2 regions of the Gemella sp. genome follow, and region 2 is predicted to be linked to the other one. Evidence: riboswitches for the same ligand, from Rfam matches in the RefSeq annotation. Region 2 holds a riboswitch; the other holds the start of a gene.
What was found. A riboswitch is a leader RNA that binds a small molecule or an ion and turns the genes downstream of it on or off. The one in region 2 is predicted to bind FMN.

Region 1 (7,815 bases), on a different contig from region 2:
GAGCTGCTACTGGTGCTACTGCTAATCCAGCAACTACTGTAGCTGCTACTACTTTTTTAATATTTTTGTTCATTATTAAACTTCCTCCTATTTATTATATAAATACATTAATTTATGCATTAAATTCATATAGTTACAATACTAACATATATTAAAATTCAATGCAACACTTTACGTGAATTTTTAAAGATTTTATAGGATTTTTTTTAAAACTGTTTATAGCAGAAAATCAAATAACCGTCCCTTTCCCATTTATATTAGCCCTTCTGTAACTTTTTTAAACAAAATAATTAATCATATTAATTATTTAACTTATCCCCTATTCGATATTTTTTATCAATTAAAACAATTTTCATAAATTAGCATTAACTCAAACGCAGACTTTTTTTATTAAAATCGAAAATTTAATGTCTTTTCTATTTTTTCATAAAGATTACAAAAAAACAATTGACAAATTTTCAGATAAATGTTAAGATTTTAACAACAATTATAAAAAGGAGCTACTCAATAATGAAAAACACTATTTTAACTAGTAAAAGAGAATACTTTTTTGTGCCATTTTAGCAGCACTTATATCTCATAGCATTGTAGATATAAGTGCAACGATGTCTACAATGGCTAGTTAAGTTTGTTTTTCGGCCATTGGTAAAATACTAAATGGTCTTTGAGTATAATAATATATATTTCTAAAAAGCTATTTAGTATTTTCTAAATAGCTTTTACTTATTTTTAAAATCAAATTTAGGAGGAAAATTTTATGTCAGATAATTCAAAATGGAGTTCTAAAATAGGATTCATACTTGCTTCTGCTGGTTCTGCAATAGGACTAGGTGCAGTATGGAAGTTCCCGTATATGACTGCAGCTAATGGTGGAGGTGGATTCTTACTTGTTTTCCTTATATTCACATTATTAATTGGTTTACCACTTCTTCTAGCTGAATTTGTACTAGGTCGTGGCGCTGGTGTTTCAGCGATTAGAACTTTCGGTAAATTAGGAAAAAATAAAAAATACAATGTTATTGGTTATATCGGTGGATTCGCCCTATTCATCTTACTATCATTCTACAGTGTTATCGGCGGATGGATTTTAGTATATCTTGGTATTTCAATTGCAGATGCTATTGGAGTACACTCTACTACTGATCATGCGGCACTTTTCGTTAGTATTATTTCTAACACTTGGATCGCATTAGGAGCACAAGCATTATTCATCTTATTGAATATTTATATTGTATCTCGTGGTGTACAAAAAGGTATTGAAAAAGCATCAAAAATCATGATGCCTCTATTATTCATTATCTTCCTAGTAATTATCGCAAGATCACTAACATTACCTAACGCGATGAGCGGTGTTACTTATTTCTTAAAACCAGATTTCACTAAAATCACTAGTTCTGGAATTTTATTCGCACTAGGACAATCATTCTTCGCACTATCAATCGGGGTTACAGCTATGCTTACATATGCTTCTTACCTTGATAGAAGAACTAATCTTGTTCAATCTGGTATTTCAGTTGTGTTAATGAACATTGCAGTTTCTGTAATGGCTGGATTAGCAATCTTCCCTGCGATGAGTTCATTCGGTATGGAGTCTGAAGGTGGACCAAGTCTATTATTCATAGTATTACCACAGCTATTCAACAATATGGCATTCGGTAAAATTTTCTACATCTTATTCTTAATATTATTCTTATTCGCTACTATTACCTCATCAGTAGTTATGTTAGAAATTAATGTAGGAAACATTACTAATCAAAGAAACACTAACCGTACTAAATTTAGTGTAATTATCGGAATCTTAACTTTCATAGTTGGAATTCCTTCTGCCTTATCTTACGGATCGCTGTCTAATACATTAATATTTGGAAAAACAGTATTCGATTTAATGGATTTCTTAGTATCTAATATTCTAATGCCACTTGGTTGTCTTGCTTTATCAATATTCACAGGATATGTACTTGATAAAAAAGTAGCTCTAGAACAATTACACATAGATGAAAATAAAAAATCTAGCCTAGTATTATTTAAAGTATGGTTATTCTTACTAAGATATGTACTTCCAGTTATTATCCTTATCGTTTGTTTAGCACAATTCTTATAATAAATTAAACAAAACTATCACATTGTATATTTTATATTTTGTGATAGTTTTTATTTTTTATCATTGACAATCGTTTTCATTAGTGTTAATATTAATTCATGAATTAAATATTTCTTCGGGGTCGGGTGAAAGTCCCAACCGGCGGTGACTAGTTTACTAGAAGTCCGTGAGCGCAAGCTGATCTGGTGAGATTCCAGAACCGACAGTAAAGTCTGGATGGGAGAAGAAATTAGTAACATTAGGATAAAAACACCTAATGCTTTATTGAGAATATTTTTATAGCCTATAGTGTATCTAAGAGCACTAAGGTCTATTAACCGAATATAAAACTAACCATCAATCCCGATTAAATTTGAACTTCAAATGTAATTGGGATTTTTATTATTTAGAAAGGAGTTGATAATATGCATGAATATTTTATGAAACTTGCACTTCTTGAAGCTAAGCGTGGTGCTAAATACACACATACTAACCCTTTGGTAGGAGCAATTATTGTGAAAGATAATGAAATTATAGCACGGGGTTCGCATCTTCGCTATGGGTGTGAACACGCTGAAAAAAATGCAATTTCTACTTGCGAAACTCCTGAAAAATTATTTAATTCAACACTTTACGTCACTTTAGAACCTTGTAATCATAAAGGTAAACAACCACCTTGTACAGATGCTATCGTAGAAATGGGTATCTCTAAGGTAGTTGTTGCTCAATTAGATCCTAATCCTATTGTTAGCGGAAAAGGAATTAAATATTTGCAAGATAATGGTATAGAAGTAATAACCGGTATCCTTGAAAAAGAGGCTTACAATTTAAACTACGCTTATAATCTATTTCATAGTAAAAAAAGACCTTATATAGTTTTAAAACAAGCCACTAGTCTCGATGGAAAACTAGCCTTTACCAACGAAAGAACTCAAATTACCGGTAAAGAAGTCTATGATTTTGTCAGAAGTGAAAGAGATAATTATCAAGTAATTCTCGTAGGCGCAAAAACTGTGTTAATAGACAATCCTACATTACTTGGTGCTAATACATCCCTTTTCCCACCAAAAAGAATTGTACTAGATGCTGAGGGGTCTATCTTTGAAAAGAGTAATCTTAATTTATTTAATAATAGTTCATCTGAAGTTATAATTTTTACAAAAGTTAAACACGAAAACTTACCCTCACATGTGACTCTCATTAAACCTAAAGAATTCAGCATAAAAGAAATTTTATCAGAAATCGGAAAACTCGGTATTCAATCAGTTTATGTTGAAGGTGGACCGAGCATTCATGATCAATTTTTAGCTAGCGGTTATTGGGATGAAGTCATAACCTATGTCTCCCCTACTCTTTTGGGTGGAAATAACATTTCATCATTCACTAGCAATAGGATAACAAATGAAAAAATACAACTTCACGATACTAAGATTACTAAACTTGGTGAAGATATACGTATCTCAGGAAGGAGAGTTTCTCAATGTTTACAGGATTAATAAAAGAGCAAGGTAAAATAGTAAAAATTATTAAATCTAGTCATAGTATAAAACTGACTATTCAAGCAAGTAAGAATTTACTAGAAACATACAAAATTGGTGATAGTATGGCGGTAAACGGCGTATGTCTAACATGTGTTCAAAAAAGTTCATCGCAGTTCACTGTAGATATTATGCCAGAGACTTATAAAAGAACCACATTTAAAGATTTAAAAATAAATGATGCTGTGAACTTAGAACCTGCAATGGGACATTCAGACAGATTTGAAGGTCATATTGTTTCGGGACATAGTGATGGTTTAGCACAGTTAGCAGCAAGGCAAAAAGATGAAAATGCCATTCTACTTACTTTTTCTTATCCAGGTAAATTCCAAGGTGAAATTATAAACCAAGGTTCGATTACTATTAATGGGATAAGTTTAACAGTAGTAACTTGTGATAACAACAAATTTACAGTGTCGCTAATTCCACATACAGCTAAGCATACAAACTTAGAAAAATTAAAAATTGGTGATAGTGTAAATATAGAAACAGATATACTAGCGAAATATATTAAAGCTCAATTAAAACTATTTGGAGGAAAGTTTAATGATTAATAACGTAAGACAAGCAATAGAAGATTTAAAAGCTGGAAAATTAATCGTTCTTATTGATGATGATGACAGAGAAGCTGAAGGAGATTTAGTAGGAATAGCTGAACTAGTTACTGGTGAAACTGTTAACTTTATGGCAAAACATGCACGTGGTTTAATTTGCGCACCAGTTTCAACTGAGATTGCAAAAAGATTAAATCTACACTCTATGTTAGATAAAAATACAGATCCACACCAGACTGCGTTTACAGTTAGCGTTGACCATAAAACATCAACTACGGGAATATCAGCTTTTGAAAGAGCAACAACCATAAAAGAATTAGCAAATCCGAATTCTAAACCAGAGGATTTCAATAGACCTGGTCATATGTTCCCACTTATCGGTCGTGATGGTGGAATTAAAGTTCGTCGCGGACACACAGAAGCAAGTTTAGATTTAGCAAGATTAGCTAATAGTACAGAAGCTACATATATCTGTGAAATTATGAATGAAGATGGAACTATGGCTAGAAGAGATGACTTGTATGAATTCGCTAAAAAATGGAATTTAACAGTCGTGGATTTAGATGAGTTAACACGTTTTTTGTCATTTAACGACAGCGTGAAAGTAAAGTTACCAACAGAATTTGGAGATTTTGATTTACAGCTGTTCGAAGACGAATTTAATAAAGAACACCTAATTATTAGCAAAGGTGATTTAACTTCTGAAGAACCATTATTAATACGAGTTCACTCAGAGTGTTTAACTGGAGATGTCTTCACTTCTCATAGATGTGACTGCGGTGAACAACTACATGCAGCACTTCAAAAAATTTCCGACTTAGGTCGTGGGGCTGTTCTCTATCTACGACAAGAAGGACGTGGAATAGGATTAAGAAATAAACTTCTTGCCTATCAACTGCAAGAGCAAGGGGTTGATACTTACGAAGCTAATGTACAGCTAGGATTCGCTCCCGATGAAAGGGATTATACTATAGCCGTGGACATACTTGATTACTTAGGTATTAAATCGGTAAAACTTCTTACAAATAATCCTGATAAAGTAGAACAACTAAGTTCTTTAGGAATAAATGTAGTAGACCGTGTTCCAATAAATATAAAACCACAAAAAGAAAATAAATACTATTTACAAACAAAAAAAATTAAATTTAATCATTTATTAGATATATAAGGAGAATATTATTATGACAACATTTGAAGGAAAATTTATAGGAAAAGATATTAAAGTAGCGATTGTAGTAGCTCGCTTTAACGAATTTATTACTTCTAAATTATTAGGTGGAGCTAAAGACACACTTATTAGAAACGAAGTAAAAGAAGAAAATATCGATGTTTACTGGGTTCCAGGAGCTTTTGAAATTCCATTTATCACTAAAAAATTAGTAGCTACAAATAAATACGATGGCGTTATTACATTAGGAAGTGTTATTCGTGGAAGTACTAGTCACTATGACCTAGTTTGTAATGAAGTTGCAAAAGGTGTTGGTCACATTAGTCTTAATAGTGATATCCCTGTTATGTTCGGAGTAATAACTACTGAAGACATCGATCAAGCTATTGAAAGAGCGGGATCAAAAGCAGGAAACAAAGGTAGCGATTGCGCCCAAGGTCTTCTTGAGATGATAGATTTAACTAAACAGATTTAAGAGATTAAACTTAATTACTATACTGAAGTCAAATCAGAGAGCGTAAATAAAACTCTGTACATTCTTTATGTTAATCAAAATTTGATAATTTATATCTTTACGAAATTTGTTAATATAACAAACTCGAGGCATGAAAAAATTTTCTCCATACCTCGAGTTTTTATTTGTTTATAATAACATTAGTCATATCATTAGGCAAATCTACTCTAACATTTATCATCTCGTCAGTTATAGGATGGATAAATGCTAAGTTGCTACAATGAAGCGATTGACGGGGTATTAATCTCATATCTCCACCATACAATCCATCGCCAAGGAGTGAATAGCCTCTATATTTCATATGTACCCTTATCTGGTGCGTTCTACCTGTGTAAAGTTTTAGTTTGACAACACTGATATCTTTGTCTGAAATATACTCTTCTAACCAGTATTCAGTCTTAGCGAATTCTCCACCTTCACCTACTTCTCGTTCTATAATGCTAGAACTTACTCGTCGGATAGGCGCTTCAATAATTTCGTTATTTTTTACTTTTCCATTTACCAAGGCAGTATAATACTTATCTATCTCCATATTACTAAACAATGCATGAACATGTCTGTGTTTGGCAATTAATACCAATCCCGAAGTGTTTTTATCTAGACGTGTAACAATATGAGGAATTGTATTAATCTTTTTCTTTTTAAAATAATAATTTACTCTCTCAAGAAGTGACTCATCCTCAAGATTTCTAGATGGTATTGAGGGTAAATTAATCTCTTTATTTACAATTAAGAAGTAAGGATCCTCATAAACAATATCAATAGGCTTATCTATAAATCTAACAACTTCACTAAAATTTTCACTAGGTAAAGTAATCTCTATAATGTCATTTATCTTCAAAAGATATCTAACATTCTCTTCTCTACCATTTACCTTTATACTCCCATCACTATCAAACTTTATTCTTGTTAAAGTTTTTCTGGAAATATTATTCGCTAATAGAAACTCCCTTAAAACTTGTTCTTCTCGAATTGTATATTTTAAAATAATATTAGTCATTTTTTATAAATGATCTCTTCACTCGTTGCCAAAAGCTATCTTCATTATAACGAATAAAAGAAACCTTTTTATCCTTTGCTAAAGTTATTTTTATTTTGGCTACACTATCATAATTATAATGCATGTGATCTACTGTAATACGATGATTTTCCGGTCTCATAGGTTTAATCATAAGCTCATCATTTTGAGATAAGATTAATGGATTCCCTAGTGTTCTATAAACAAGATTATTTAAAGCTGCAATTTCTGTTACCTGATACAATGGTAATTGCGGATGAATTACAGCACCACCTAAGCTCTTATTATAAGCTGTAGAACCTGTCGGCGTACTTATACATAAACCATCCCCTCTAAAACTTTCAAAGTGAACACCATTAATATAAACTTTCGCCGCATAAGTTACTCCTGTATGATTGTTTACAGTCACTTCATTTAAAGAATAATAATCAGAAACCAAATCTCCATTAGAGCAATATGCTTTTACTCTTAACAATGGATATTCTTCAATCTTTGGAGTTAACGCTAACATATCAAAGAATATTTTTTCATAGTTTTGTGCAGAATAATCTGTATAAAACCCTAAATGCCCTGTATGAATTGATAAAAATTTTACCGTATCTAACTTATCCATATATTTATTAAAAGTACGAAGTACAGTCCCATCTCCACCAATCGCAAAAACATAATCAGGATTTTCCTTATCTTCTATCATTTTACTCGATAATAGAAAGTCCTTCAGTTGTAATCCTATTTTTTCTGAAATCTCGTCATGTCTTACTTCTACACTAAATTTTCCTTGTAACATTTTGATCTTCACCCATTATTTTTTCATAATTTTCTAACCACACATCTGCAAAATCTGGTGCAAGCGCTCCTTGATTTTTATCAATCCATTCTTGAAGTTTATTCACGTTATATTTCAAAATTTTATCTATTTTTTCTCCATATTTATAGCGAACTT
Region 2 (7,815 bases):
AAAATATACTATCCGTTAATTCGCCCGTTTCATAAGGGCTTAACTTTGCCATTTTATCCCTCCTAACTTAATTAGAGATACTCTTTTTATATATCCATCATCGATATATCTATCTTTGATGTAATTATATATCCATCATTGATATAAGTCAAGAGATTTTTTATTAATTTTCTCAAAAACTTCCAGTAGTTAATTCCTAAAGTAAATTACAATTTAAAGAAAACTGGAATTTAACCCAAAACAAATAACTTCTAATCACAAATCAAATACAAACGAACTAATTAATTCGGGGGGACTGACCCAAAAGTCCTAAAATTTAACAAAGTGTATATGAGAACTCATAGACGCAGTGATTTATTGATATCTAAATTCGCTTTATAAAAGCTTTTAGATATCTAATAAACTGTGCGAGTATGACTCAACAAATCTTGTTTCTCCAAAATCGCGATTTTTGAGTCACTCCCTATAACCTACTCTCCATAAATTATCCTTCAAGCATTCAGCGTTAAAAGTATTTTTAAAAATGAATTTATATATGTAGTAATATAAACTATAATATGATAGAATAATCCTATAAAATAAAATCTATAAAGTAGACTGTATTCGTCTATTTTACTCAAAGTTAAGGAGAGACAAATGACAAAATCACTAAAAAAATACTTAATGATTATTGCAACAGTTATTCTTTCGATAACTCTTGCTGCTTGTAGTACAGGCGCATCTAATGAGCAAATTATAAGTAAATCAATAGAAACATCTAAAAATCTAAAAAGTACTGACTTTGTAGCAACTAACAGTTCTGAAATCTTAGTTGGTGAACAAACTCAAACAGTTGAAAATACTGTATCAGGATCTCTTATTATCGATCCATTCGCAATGAAAGCTACTACAGAAGTAAAAGCTCAAGGTCAAAGCCAAACACTAGATCTTTACATTAAAGACGGTACTGCTTACGCAAAATCAACAGGACAAGATGAGTGGGTGAAAAGTGCAAACAACAATATCACCGCTCAATTCGAAAACCTTAAAAAAATTGCCAACTCTGATCAAATCTTAGATTTTTATAAAAAAATCTCTAAAGATTTTAAAAAGACAGAAGAAAATGGAAACTACGTTCTAACATATACTGGAAGTGGAGATCAATTTAAAGAGCTTATGGTAGCTATTGCTAATGCATCTTCTGGAAACGAAGTTAATGCTGAAGCCTTCAACAATGTAGAATTTAAAAACGTTTCAATCAAACTTGTAGTTACTAAAGACTTTACACCTGTAACTAACGAAGTTTCTATGGAACTTGCTACTAAAAACACATCAACTCCAACTACAATGAAAATCAAACAAAACATCAAATACTCTAACGTGAATAACGTTAAAGAAATCAAGCTACCTGATGGAGTGAAAAACGCTAAAGAAGTAGCGACTGATACTCAAAAATCAGAATAATAATATTGCCTACTTACTCGAATAGTAAGTAGGTTTTTTATTAATCAATTTTATATTTCTACAATTTAAAAATTAAGGTTAAATTTTTAAATACTTTATTTGAATATCTGAGTTTATGTAAATATATCCTTTCAGTTTACAACGCTCTTTTCATCTAGTATAATAATATGTACGATTAAAATATTAGGAGGTAATTTAAAATTATAATTATAGCGCCCGAACTAAGTTCTAAAGGTTAAATTGAATTTAGTTGACGAGGAAAAAAGTTATCGAAAATTCGGCGGATGCTTTTTCGGAACCAGAGAATTTCGTTAGATAATGTACAATGGGGTGTACCTTTGTATCTTTAGGAACGTAGTGACGACAAGATACTTAGGTACAGCGTATGCAACAGCAACTTAGTTTTTAAGGAAGAATGACGCTAAAAACTTTAGTTGCCACTGCTGGGGTGTACTTTACTATTTCTAGGAACAAAGTGACGACGAAATAGTTAGGTGCAGCGTATGCAACAGCAACTTAGTTTTTAAGGAAGAATGACGCTAAAAACTCTAGTTGCCACTGCTGGGGTAAATCTTAATATTTCTAGGAACGAAGAGACGACGAAATATTTAGATATAGCGTATGCAACAGCAACTTAGTTTTTAAGGAAGAATGACGTAAAAAACTTTAGTTGCCACTGCTGGGGTGTACCTTTGTATCTTTAGGAACACAGTGACGACGGAATATTTATGATAGATAAAAGTATAATATTTCTCAATGTATGTTAAATCATACCTAGTCGCAGTGGTTTATTGATTTCAAAGTTCGCTTTAAAAAGCTCTTTTGAAATCTAATAAACTGTGCGGGGGCGACTTGACAAAATCGATTTCTTCGAAATCACGATTTTTAAGTCGCTCCCACAGCGTATGCACCATCTAAGGAACGTAGTATTAGATATAATCACCCTTCAAAATCATTATCACCTCTCTATAGGCTCATTATGTCTTCTTTTAAGATTTACATAAACTCGAAGGAGTATATTAAACTCAATGAAGTATAATATTTTTGAGCATAGGTATAAAACTTTATAGTACTTTCTATAAAAAATAAATTAAATAAAAAAGCGAGGAATTTTTAATATGTGTGGAATTGTAGGATTTGTTGGAGAAGCAAATGGAGTTAAATTTTTAATTGATGGACTTAGCAGCCTTGAGTACCGTGGATACGACTCAGCTGGTATCGCTGGTGTTGTTAACGGAGAAGCTAGCGTTACTAAGTCTGTAGGTCGCATTAAAAATCTAGAAGCCCTAATCCCTGAAGGACTTCACCTAGAATTAGGTATTGGTCATACACGTTGGGCTACTCACGGTGGAGTTAACACAACTAACTCTCACCCTCACCAAAGCTTCAACAAACGTTTTATTTTAGTTCATAATGGAGTTATCGAAAACTTCCAAGAACTTAAAGAAAGATTTTTCAAAGGTGTAGAACTTGTTTCTGAAACTGATACTGAAGTTATCGTTCAATTAGTACAGGTTTATAGTGACCGTGGTCTTGACACTAAAGAAGCTTTCAAAAAAGCTGTATCAAAACTTCAAGGTTCTTATGCACTTTGTTTAATCGATACTGAAGATAAAGACACATTATATGTAGCAAAAAATAAGAGTCCACTTCTTATCGGACTAGGAGAAGAAAATAAAAACTATGTTGGTAGTGATGCTTTAGCAATGATTAAATATACTAACAACTTCTTAGAAATCAACGATGGTGAATTTGTTATCGTGAAAAAAGATAGCGTAACTATCGAAGATAAAGAAGGTAATGTTGTAGAGCGTGAAAGTTTCTCAACTAACTTAAACGCTGGAGAAATCGATAAAGGTATCCACGAACATTACATGATTAAAGAAATTCATGAGCAAGTAGGAGCTATGCGTAACATCATCTCTCACTACTTCGATGGACATGATGTTAATATTGACAGCGAAATTATTAACAATGTAAAAGATGCTGATAGATTATACATTATCGGATGCGGTACAAGTTACAACGCTGGTTTAGTAGGAAGAAATTATTTTGAAAAATGGGCTGGTATTCCTACAGAGGTACACTTAGCATCAGAATTTGCTTACAACGTACCATTATTATCTAAAAAACCAATGTTCATCTTCCTTTCTCAATCAGGAGAAACAGCTGACCTTCGTGCCGTACTTACAAAATTACGTAGCGTAAGTGCAGATTATAAGTTCTTAGTACTTACTAACGTTGATGCTTCAACTTTATCTCGTGAGTGTGATTACACATTATTACTTCATGCAGGTGTTGAAATCGCCGTTGCCTCTACTAAAGCATACACTGCTCAAATCGCAACATTAAGCATACTAGCTTATGAAGTAGCTAAACAACTTTCTAAACAACCTAAATTTGATATCGAGCAAGAATTATCAGTAATTACTTCTGCAATCGAATCAATTTTAGATGATACAAAAACTATCAAAGACTTAGCTAAAAACTTATTCACAGAGCGTAATGCATTCTATATCGGACGTGGAATCGACTACTATAGTGCATGTGAAGCAGCATTAAAACTTAAAGAAGTTTCTTACATTCAAACAGAAGGATTTGCCGGAGGAGAATTAAAACACGGTACTATCGCTCTTATCGAAGAAAGAACACCTGTTGTAGCTCTTATCACAAGCGCTAAACTAGATTTAAACACACGTAGTAACGTAAGTGAAGTAGCTAGCCGTGGTGCTAATACTCTAATTATTACATTAGAAAAATTAGCTCGTAAAGGTGACTACGCTATCCCTAACGTAAACGAAGATCTTGCTCCAATCGCAAGTATCGTAGTTACACAACTATTCGCATACTACGCAGCCTACACTAAAGGACTAGATGTCGATAAACCACGTAACTTAGCTAAATCAGTAACAGTAGAATAATTTTAAAAATAAAATATTTGAGCAGCTCTAGAAAATTATTTCTGAGCTGCTTTTATCTATTTTTTAAAAAAAGTTAAACCTTTTCACTTTACAACCTAGCAACTTCGGTTTATAATAAACGTATAAATAATAAATTTAATTATCTTCGGGGCAGGGTGAAATTCCCGACCGGCGGTCAAAGTCCGCGAGCGCAAGCAGATTTGGTGAAATTCCAAAACCGACAGTACAGTCTGGATGATAGAAGATATAGAATAAATAAACTTACACATACAGTACATTACGTATGTATATTTGCTGTACTTCGCTTAAGTGTAACGCTTATTTTTCATACCTTTCAGTCCCGCTTTAAAATTTTTAAAGTGGTGTTTTTTATATCTAACGTGATTTAGAATACACCTTTTTAAGAATAATATTGCGGCTATTTTATTGCCTATGAAGATAGGAAAGAGGTTTTAAATGTATAAAAAAAATGTTCACTCACTAGTTTTGAGTGGTATGCTTGCAGTTATTGCTCTACTTCTATCTTTTTTTAGTTTTGCTGTGCCATTCTTGCCACCATTTCTAAAATTTGATTTTACGTTCATCCCGCTATTCATGGCGTTGTTATTATTAGGATATAAAGATGCTCTTTTAGTATCATTCTTAAAAAACTTCCTACACTTCGCTTTATTATCACATGAACCAATCGGATCGATTGCTAATATAGTAGTAGAATTCACTTTTATCAGTATCATCGTTCTTTTCTATAAAAAAGGTACTGCTAAGACTATTATTGGTGGAATCTTAGGAACACTAGCAATAACAGTATTCATGTCACTTCTTAACTACTTCGTATTACTTCCAGCATATGGATATATTATGAATCTAGCAGACATCGTGACTAATGTAAAAACAATCGTAGCTGTTGGTATCGTGCCATTCAACCTACTTAAAGGTGCCTTAGTAACATTCTTATTCTTCGTTACTAAGAGTGTTTATAAATCAATACCAACTAGTATTCGTAGCCGTTTCGCATAATAATATTGGATACTAATTAATTTAACCATGAAAAATCCTCCATTACATCACCTTACTGTAATGGAGGATTCCTTTTTTATTAATTTCCTAGGAAATACTTATCATAATTATTCAAGAAAATCCAAGTTAAGGGGGCAGAAAAATAAAAAAAATCATTTTCTGCCCCCTTAACTGCTATTTATTCAATAATTCATCCAGTTTTTCTGAATGTGATACTTCTTCTACATTCGTATCTTTCTCACTTATCACTGTATCGATATTTAATTTTTCATCATTATTAACTATTAGACGAGCATAGATTTTCTCTCCGACATTTCTAATACTCTCATAATCAATCTTATAATCTTTAATCTTCGCTTTTGCTGTAAATGCAAGTTTATCTTTTTCTAAAATTATTTTTTCATAAAAACCACGTGCATCAGCAGTCTTCACGACTCTAACAATCTCCTTATATTTAGGATTATTTTTCATATAAATAACGCCACCAACAGCTGCAATAAAAGTTATCGCTCCAAATATTTTCTTTCTCATTTAAACATTTCCTCCTTTTTTCTTCAACCAATTGGAGATTCTTAAACTCCCTTATTAGTAAACTTTTTTAGTTAACTTTTATATTATAACTTTTTAGACTTTTTTGCAATAGTTTTTTTAAATTCAATTTTATCAAACTCAAAACAACCTCAATTACCTTATTTTGCCATAATTGCCTATCAGTAAAATAAACATATTAAATCGCCTTTATACACCTTTTATTCCTAATCAATAATGGTTATCTGTAACAATTTATTAATACGTGTGTTTTAGTACAAAAAATGTTATAATTATACATGACTAGACTATTTAGAGAGGTTATAAAATGAGTAAAGCTATTTTAGTAATGACATATGGAACACCTGAAGAATATACATTCGAAGGTATAACAAAATTTTTCACAAATATTAGAAGAGGAGTCCGTCCTAACGACGAAGAAATCAATCTACTTTTAAAAAATTATCTTCGCATTGATGGTTCTCCCCTTCAAGATATAACACTTAAAGAAGTTGAACTTTTAAGAGAATCTGTAAAAGATGAATATAAAGTATACTTTGCCAATAAATTTTCTTCACCTTATATCCCTGATATAATTTCAAAAATGGAAGATGATGGTATAGAGGAATGTATTTGTTTAATTCTTGAACCACATTATTCATTCTACTCTATTATGGGTTACGAAAGATTTATTAAGAGTGATAAAATTAAATTCAATATAATAAAATCTTGGTACAAAGAAGAGAAGTTAATTGAATTCTGGGCAGATGAAATCAAAAAAATTATTACTGAAAAAGTAAAAGAAGATAGCTACAAGGTAGTTTTTTCTGCACACAGCGTACCCGAAATTGCTTTAAAGTATAATGATCCATATGTAGATCAGATTTTTGATATGACAAAACTTATAGCTGAAAAAATAGGTCTTGAAAAAGAAAACTATACGAATACTTGGCAAAGTGAAAGTGATATTGGGATGCCATGGATTAAACCTGATGTTCTCGAGTACTTAAGAGAGCAAGAAGAACATCCTAAGCATTATATATTTGTTCCACTTAGCTTTATAAGCGAGCACATCGAAGTTCTTTTCGATAACGATGTTGAATGTCGAGAACTTTGCGAGGAGTTTGGAGTGACTTATCATAGACCACCTATGCCGAACTACGATTCTCGTTTAATTGAGGCTCTTGTATCAACGATTGAAGCTAACAAAAACAATCCTTTTATTTCTCATAATCCAGAGAAAACAACATTTAATGAAATGGATAAACCAACAGGAGAAATGCCAGACTTCGTTAAAGCAATGTTAGCCAATAAAAAAGATGGTGAAAAACCTGAAATGCCAGACTTCGTTAAAAAAATGCTAGCTAATAAAAAAGATGGTGAAAAGCCTGAAATGCCAGACTTCGTTAAAAAAATGCTAGCCAATAAAAAAGATGACGAAAAGTTAGAGATGCCAAATGTCGTTAAAAAAATGTTAGCTAACAAAAATACTAATACAAAAATTAAAATCCTCCATCTTATAAAAAAGATAATAAGTAGAAAATAAAACTGAATAAATTTTTTCCAAAATTAAAATAAAACTCTGTTACCTTCTTTCCAGTAGCAGAGTTTTTAAATTGCACAAAATATATAAACTTATTGTAACTCTACCTATGAATATCATTTTAATAAACTATATATTATTTTACTATTTATACTATATTCTAAAGTATAAATTTATGCTTACATATAAATATAAATGTAATATTACGATAATCTATAATTTTAAATTAGCTAAATTTTATTTTATATTTAGTTTAAAAATTCACTCTTTTATGTTATAATAAAAGTGAAAATTAAAGGAGGACTAACTTTTATGAAAAAAAATAAAATTACACTAGCTTTATCGAGTATATTACTTTCTGTG

Region 1: another riboswitch for FMN. It lies ahead of ribD (bifunctional diaminohydroxyphosphoribosylaminopyrimidine deaminase/5-amino-6-(5-phosphoribosylamino)uracil reductase RibD); the one in region 2 lies ahead of ACO6OL_RS00335 (ECF transporter S component).

The regions. Positions count from the first base shown of each region.
Region 1 is NZ_DBHIUF010000003.1:15,814-23,628, reverse strand. Features, by position in the region: gene ACO6OL_RS01935 (hypothetical protein) at 1-73, opposite strand, end outside; gene ACO6OL_RS01930 (sodium-dependent transporter) at 758-2,101, shown strand; FMN riboswitch at 2,209-2,333, shown strand; gene ribD (bifunctional diaminohydroxyphosphoribosylaminopyrimidine deaminase/5-amino-6-(5-phosphoribosylamino)uracil reductase RibD) at 2,506-3,576, shown strand; gene ACO6OL_RS01920 (riboflavin synthase) at 3,561-4,172, shown strand; gene ribA (GTP cyclohydrolase II) at 4,165-5,340, shown strand; gene ribH (6,7-dimethyl-8-ribityllumazine synthase) at 5,354-5,815, shown strand; gene ACO6OL_RS01905 (RluA family pseudouridine synthase) at 5,976-6,854, opposite strand; gene ACO6OL_RS01900 (NAD kinase) at 6,847-7,659, opposite strand; gene ACO6OL_RS01895 (DUF402 domain-containing protein) at 7,640-7,815, opposite strand, start outside.
Region 2 is NZ_DBHIUF010000001.1:66,801-74,615, reverse strand. Features, by position in the region: gene ACO6OL_RS00350 (PadR family transcriptional regulator) at 1-52, opposite strand, end outside; gene ACO6OL_RS00345 (DUF6612 family protein) at 637-1,443, shown strand; gene glmS (glutamine--fructose-6-phosphate transaminase (isomerizing)) at 2,562-4,364, shown strand; FMN riboswitch at 4,502-4,614, shown strand; gene ACO6OL_RS00335 (ECF transporter S component) at 4,821-5,381, shown strand; gene ACO6OL_RS00330 (DUF1310 family protein) at 5,556-5,912, opposite strand; gene hemH (ferrochelatase) at 6,238-7,455, shown strand; gene ACO6OL_RS00320 (rhodanese-like domain-containing protein) at 7,765-7,815, shown strand, end outside.